DNA from 3 places in the Pseudomonas sp. 300 genome. Region 1 is predicted to be linked to each of the others. Evidence: riboswitches for the same ligand, from Rfam matches in the RefSeq annotation. Region 1 holds a riboswitch; each other region holds the start of a gene.
The links. A riboswitch is a leader RNA that binds a small molecule or an ion and turns the genes downstream of it on or off. The one in region 1 is predicted to bind cobalamin.

Region 1 (2,256 bases):
ATCTGGTGAAGCCCGATTTGATGCGCCTGTAGCGCCTGATCGAGTAACGCCCGCAGCGTGCTCACGGGGCAGCCGCGCTGGCAGCCCAGGCCGACCACTAACGTCGGCGCTGTGCGGGTGTTGGTCATGCGTGGTATTGGCCATCGCTTTTGCGGCGGAACAACCAGGCGCTGATCAGGCCCAGAGCCAGCCAGAATCCCATGTTGGTCAGCTGCGAAGCGATTTTGAACTGGGTTTCCAGGGCTTCCGGCGCGAGCATCGAGTGCACTTCCGGTTGCGGTGCGCCGATCACATGTGGAACCGCCAGGATGGCCACGCCGAGAATCTTCATCAGCCAATGACGGCTGAACACGATCAGCGCGATGCCAACCGCAGTGGATGCAGCGGTGCCGATCCACCAGATTTGCCGTTGTGCCAGATCCGCTGCGGCGGTGCCCGGCAGTTCCGGTGGCAGGCCGAGGGTTGGCGCCAGTACGAACGTCGCGTAACCGGCCAGGCCCCAGAGCAGGCCCTGCGAGGTTTTGGTCGGTGCGCGCAAGGTGTAGAGGCCAGCGAGCATCAGCGCAAAACCGACGGCAACTACCAGATTGCCGCCCGTGGTGGACAGCACGCGCTGCCAGCCGTCTTGCGGCTCCCAGGCTTCGGCATCGTGGGTGTGAGCGGCGGCACCGGCGGCGTGCTCATGAACTTCAACAGCGGCCGGCTCGGATTTTTCGTAAGTCTCGGCCTGCAGAATCAGCGGAGCGACCCAGAAGCTTTGCAGCAGGGTCAGCAGCAGGGCGGCCAGCAGCCCGGTGAAACCTGCGGTTTGCGCAATACGCTTGATCATGTCGACAGGTCTCAATGGCACGGGAAAGCGGAGCTGTGACGGGTATCGTGCGCGGCGTTGTGCACCGCTTCGATGTGCGAGAAACCGGCGAAATACACCAGGCACGCGCCAAGGATCGATGCGCATACGGCAGCGGTCAGGCGTTGGGTCAGGGTCGTGGTGGTGCTGGTGGTGCTCTTATCGGTGTTGCTGCCGGTGCTGCTGATGATCGACATGGCGCTTCCCTCTGGTCTGTCAGCGGGTGAATAGAGCGCATGGAAGACCCCTGCGAATCGGGCTCGCAGAGGTTCAAACAGCGCCCGCCCACCGCGGGTTTGTTGTTCAGTGAACGTAATCGTCACTTTGTGTTGCGGGCCGGTCTCCGGGCTCGCGAGGGGCTTGGGCGTCAACCGAAACCTGCAAGCGTCACCTTCCCATGCCGAATTGCCGGCACAGTGGATCTGACGCTTCGCTCGCTTACCGTTGCGGGGGCAGCACCGGACTGACATGGCTTTGAGTAAAGCACATGATTCACCGGTTTCCCGTTTCACCCTGTGAAGGGCACCCGTAACAAGGCGTGTAGGAGAGCATGGGCGGGGGTTGGGCGTCAATTGGCAAGGGTTCTCAACTCGGGGGCAAGGGCAAGGAGTGTTACCTGTGGCGAGGGGATTTATCCCCGTTCGGCGGCGACGCCGTCGCAAAACCTGCTTGCGGGGCCCTGAAGGAATGCAGGGGGCCGCTTCGCAGCCCAACGGGGATAAATCCCCTCGCCACAGGGGATTGCAATCAACTGACGGACATTGACCCGCCCACACACCATGCGTAGCCTTGCGCTTTCGAGGTTCTTCGGCGTTTGCCGAAGCTAAGAAGGGAACGCGGTCGATGCCGCGGCTGCCCCCGCAACTGTGAACGGTGATGTTCGCTGCCACGCCACTGCACGCTCCAGCCCTGGAGCCCGCGGGAAGGCGCAGCAAACGCCAGTCTAGCGACAGGCACACCGTCAGCCAGGAGACCTGCCTCGACACAGATTCTCACTACAACCGGGCGGGGTGATCCGGTGGCGAACTCTTCCGCGCGCGCATCCGTCGCCGCGATTGTCGTCCCGTATGCCCGCCACCTTGCCAAAGGGCATCCGATGAAAACACTGGCCAAACTCCCCGTCACCATCGTTACCGGCTTCCTCGGCTCGGGCAAAACCACCTTGCTGCGGCACATGCTCGACAACGCGCAAGGCCGCCGCATCGCGGTGATCGTCAACGAGTTCGGCGAGCTGGGCATCGACGGTGAAATCCTCAAGCAGTGCTCGATCGGTTGCACCGAAGAAGAAGCCAACGGCCGCGTCTACGAACTGGCCAACGGCTGCCTGTGCTGCACCGTTCAGGAAGAATTCTTCCCGGTGATGCGTGAACTTGTAGCCCGTCGCGGCGATCTCGATCACATCCTGATCG
Region 2 (2,256 bases), on a different contig from region 1:
ATGCAGTAATACAGACAGTGATCCTTTCGGAAAAACTAAACCTGGAACTTGGATGATCAATAACAAGAGACATACGGATGTCCTTCCCGAGACGGTTGAACGGCGTCCACCCTTGGTCGCATCAGCGACAGCCGGCGTAAAACGGACGACGAAAAAACAAGCGATGGCGGGCAAATCAAGCCGGCCACTCACAGGCGTCAAATCTGAGGGGAAGCGCGAGGGTTGGCCGAGGGCCAAGAGTATCGAGGAGGTGCCTTGCAGCGCAGCTCGCGGCTGGGCTGCGGCTTTTGTCTGATTCGCAGCAGCCAGGTCAGGCAAAATAGAAAGGCGATGCTCAATGTCACCGCTGAACAGATAGGGCACGACAGACTACCGGCCCAGCCACCAGTTGACTGGTCAGTGAAGTCCGTTTTCTGAATCGGGCTCTTGCTGCCCAGTGCAGAGCAAAACTGACCGCCGACTCCATTGAGTTCGAGCCCGCTCATCTGCCCATGTCCCAAACCGCAGGCAAACACGTTGAACAGGACGCAGAAATATAGCGTCCAGGCAACGAGCGAGCGGTTTGATAGGGACAATTTCATGGCAGCGACATTAACACCCAAGCAAGCGGGGTTGAAGATCGAAAGATGTCGTTCAAACCCACCGCCCAGAAATACCTAGACGATGGGGCACGGGGAAATTATGCGACTTTCAGTGATTTCACACAGGTGAAGCGCTCGACAAAGGTGTTGTCGGCATAGCGCTTAAGCGTCCTCGCAACCAGGCAGGTGAACAACGGCTCGCATAACACCAGTGGCAAGTACGAAACGGCGAACAGCGCCCAGTTACTCAGAGGGGTTGGCTCCTCGCCCATGGACAACCAGAAACCCACCATCACTACCACACCGGTGTAATACAGCGCATCGAACTTGACCACTTCAGCCCAACGAATGCTGCGTCCGGCAACGTCGAAAAAGCGGCGTCCCAGCAAGCCGTGGGCGGCAATCAGCGGCAACATCAAAGACAACGAGTTGACCCCTAGGTGCACTAGATCCTGCGGTTCGAACAACAATCCTTGCAACAACAGGCCAATGGCAAAACCAAACAGCGTGGGGATAAAGCCGAAGATGACGTAGACGGCGGAAGCACCGACGAAATGCAATTCAGAAGCGCCGACCGGCAAATGGAATACTTCCATGAACACCGAGAAAAACGCGGCGGCGAGTATCGTCTTAATCAGGTTATCGGGGCGTAACAGCTTCGGCGAAAACGCCGCCAGCGTAGCGATTGCAGCGGCGTTGGCGTACAGCACTTTGGCGGCATTGAGCACGCCGGGTTCGATATGCATCAGTTCTCCCTCCGAGGGATGCGGGTCTGAAAACTGCCGGGATATTCGGCAGCACTTGTGGCAGGTCTCCTGGCTCACAGCTCAACACCCTCCCGCGCCTTCCCAGCCGTTATAGGCCAGTGGCATAGACGAGAGAGCTAACCGTTCACAGTTGCGGGGGCAGCGCAGGAATGGCCAAAGGGCGTACCTGCTTCCCTATTGCTTCACCAAAAGGTGAAACCACAAAGCGTCAACAGATTAAGGGTTTTGCACGGTCTGCGCACGAGGCGAGTAGTCTTTCCGACAAGGTTCCACGGAACAACGTGCGACAGTCTGCCTCAGGCGACTCGATAGGCATGTTTTATCGGACTTAGGGTAATGCCTGCGCCAGACTGTCGCAGGTTATTAAAGGTGACAGGTGTCGTTAGACTTTTTGCCCCTCCACGAGTCGGTCAGAACAAATGCTCAGTAGGCATGATTGGGTTTCACCTGACGCACTTCCGACAGTAGCTCAAATACGCTCGGACGGTTCGTCTGGAACTAGAAATGCTTCTGCGTTAAACCTCAACCAAATACATGGTCGTTACGTGGCACGCCCAAAAGTCGGGTGCTAGAGTCATTTCCATGAACAGAACTCGAACAGACCGCTCGTTGATTGCCTGGACGCTCTATGCCTGCGTCCTGTTCAATCTATTGGCTTGCGGTATTGCTCACGGACAGATGAGTGGCTTGGCCCTCAATGGCGCGGGAGGGCAATTCTGCTCAGTATCTAATGTGGGTGTTGCGGATGTCGGGGGGGATTTGGTTGCCCAGTCCAAGAGTAATTGGGCCAGCAACTTCAGTTGCCCGATGTGCTCCTCAATCACCTTAAACCTCGTGTTCCTGTTCTGCCTTGCTTGGCTTGCGCGAACCAACCAGGTTCAGCGAAAACCCGTTGAAACCCGCGGTAA
Region 3 (2,256 bases), 1.4 Mb from region 1:
TTCGGTTCTGGCAGTTTGGGTGACGGGCCGGTGCCGTCGGAGACTTGCAGGCTGGAGGTTTCACCACAGGCGGCGAGCCCTCCGGCGAGGGCGATGACGAGAACGAATTGGGGCTTGCGCATACTGATCTTCCCTATAAATGCAGTGGCCTGATCAATAGAGAAGCGCAAACCCGCGATGGTTCAACCGGTCAGCCGCGGGCTTCCTTGAACAGCACGGCGATGCCGGGATGATAGTTGCCCGCTTCGTTGCGCAACTTGCGGTAGGCGTAGGGGAAATACCAGGCGACGGCGCAGGTGTGTTCCTTTTGCAGGTCGTCGACCATGTCCTGGAGTTCTTCCGGGGTGGCGCCGTGTTGGGACTTTTGCGGTGCGACGAACAGGCAGCCGAGTTTCAGGTCGCTGGCGTAGCTGATGCGCTTGGCGTCGCTGGTGATATCGACCAGGGCCTGTGTCAGGTTCAGGCTGTTGACCCGTGGCCAACGCTGCGTGGCCTGAAGGTAGGCGCGTTCTTCGCTGGTGGCAATGAACAGGTCGGCGCGAGCGTTGCGTTCACCTTCCTCGTTCTGTTTGCGGGTCGGTGTGTGCTGCAGCGTGACCATTTCCGCCATCCACGCCGCGGCCGAGAGCAAGCCGAGGTTGGCTTTTTCGTCGTACCAGTAAGGCGTGTCGTTATCGCCGCGCACCGCGTTGTAGCGGTCTATACAGTCAAACCAGCGCTCCAGCACCGGGCGCAGGAATTCCAGCTTCGGATTGCTGATGATCATGCCTTGCATGTGGCTCACCCTTGTTATTGTGTTGTCAGGTTGTGGCGCTTTGATATCACTGCTGAGAGCGTGGCACAAGATTGGCGTCATTTTATTGATCAGTGGCAGTTATTCGCCCAGCGGCGTCCCGGCTTTAATTGACGCTCCACCCCCAACCCTCTAACCTTCGCGGCTTGTTTCAGGTGCTCTGTGGCCTTGGTCGACAGAGTGAAACAGGGAAGCCGGTGAGTGCGTGCGTTCAACACATTAACAACCACGATCCCGGCGCTGCCCCCGCAACGGTAAATGAGAGAAGACTGCGCCTTGAGCCACTGTGTCAATTGACATGGGAAGGCGCGCAGTCAGGCGAAGCGCCGCTCATGAGCCCGGAGACCGGCCTGATCCATCCAGCGGCATCACGGTGGGCGATGCCAGGCTTCTTGCCGTCTATTCTTGTGCCTGCCCGCCGTTATCCAGCCTCAACGGAGAGCTCCCCATGACTGATACTCCCGATCGTGACGAACGCCATCTGGCGCGCATGCTGCGCAAAAAAGCCGTGATTGACGAGCGCATCGCCAACTCCCCGAATGAATGCGGCCTGCTGCTGGTGTTGACCGGCAACGGCAAAGGCAAAAGCAGCTCGGCCTTCGGCATGCTCGCGCGCTCTATGGGCCACGGCATGCAATGCGGCGTGGTGCAGTTCATCAAGGGTCGCAACAGCACGGGCGAAGAGTTGTTCTTCCGGCGCTTCCCGGAGCAGGTGCGGTTTCATGTGATGGGCGAGGGTTTTACCTGGGAAACCCAGGACCGCCAGCGTGACATCGCCGCCGCCGAAGCTGCATGGGAAGTGTCCCGCGAATTGCTGCGTGATCCGTCGATCGGCCTGGTGGTGCTTGATGAACTGAACATCGCCCTCAAGCACGGGTACCTCGACCTCGATCAGGTGCTCAGCGACTTGCAGGCGCGTCCGCCGATGCAACACGTGGTGGTCACCGGTCGCGGCGCCAAGCCGGAAATGATCGATCTGGCCGACACCGTCACTGAAATGGGCGTGATCAAGCATGCGTTCCAGGCCGGGATCAAAGCGCAAAAAGGCGTCGAGCTGTGAATCAACCACGTCATTGCCCGGCGGTCTTGATTGCCGCGCCGGCCTCCGGTCAGGGCAAGACCACCGTCACCGCCGCGCTGGCCCGTTTGCATCGCAATCAGGGGCGCAAGGTGCGTGTGTTCAAATGCGGCCCGGACTTTCTCGATCCGATGATTCTCGAGCGCGCCAGCGGTGCGCCGGTGTATCAATTGGACATGTGGATGGTCGGCGAGCAGGAAAGTCGTCGACTGTTGTGGGAAGCCGCCGGTGAAGCGGATCTGATTCTGATCGAAGGCGTCATGGGCCTGTTCGACGGCACGCCGTCCAGCGCTGACCTGGCGCGGCATTTCGGTGTGCCGGTGCTCGGGGTGATCGATGGCACGGCGATGGCGCAGACCTTTGGCGCGCTGGCGTTGGGGTTGGC

Region 2: another riboswitch for cobalamin. It lies ahead of Q7W83_RS29195 (energy-coupling factor ABC transporter permease); the one in region 1 lies ahead of Q7W83_RS12685 (CbtB domain-containing protein).
Region 3: another riboswitch for cobalamin. It lies ahead of cobO (cob(I)yrinic acid a,c-diamide adenosyltransferase); the one in region 1 lies ahead of Q7W83_RS12685 (CbtB domain-containing protein).

What each region holds. Positions count from the first base shown of each region.
Region 1 covers NZ_JAVLRV010000002.1:1,310,560-1,312,815, forward strand. The annotation lists gene Q7W83_RS12675 (cobalamin biosynthesis protein) at 1-128, opposite strand, end outside; gene Q7W83_RS12680 (CbtA family protein) at 125-829, opposite strand; gene Q7W83_RS12685 (CbtB domain-containing protein) at 841-1,044, opposite strand; cobalamin riboswitch at 1,165-1,392, opposite strand; cobalamin riboswitch at 1,631-1,843, shown strand; gene cobW (cobalamin biosynthesis protein CobW) at 1,944-2,256, shown strand, end outside.
Region 2 covers NZ_JAVLRV010000010.1:17,159-19,414, forward strand. The annotation lists gene Q7W83_RS29190 (DUF2946 domain-containing protein) at 198-581, opposite strand; gene Q7W83_RS29195 (energy-coupling factor ABC transporter permease) at 680-1,327, opposite strand; cobalamin riboswitch at 1,370-1,566, opposite strand; gene Q7W83_RS29200 (DUF2946 domain-containing protein) at 1,931-2,256, shown strand, end outside.
Region 3 covers NZ_JAVLRV010000002.1:2,666,978-2,669,233, reverse strand. The annotation lists gene Q7W83_RS18545 (PQQ-dependent sugar dehydrogenase) at 1-122, opposite strand, end outside; gene Q7W83_RS18540 (hypothetical protein) at 191-775, opposite strand; cobalamin riboswitch at 930-1,161, shown strand; gene cobO (cob(I)yrinic acid a,c-diamide adenosyltransferase) at 1,242-1,853, shown strand; gene Q7W83_RS18530 (cobyrinate a,c-diamide synthase) at 1,850-2,256, shown strand, end outside.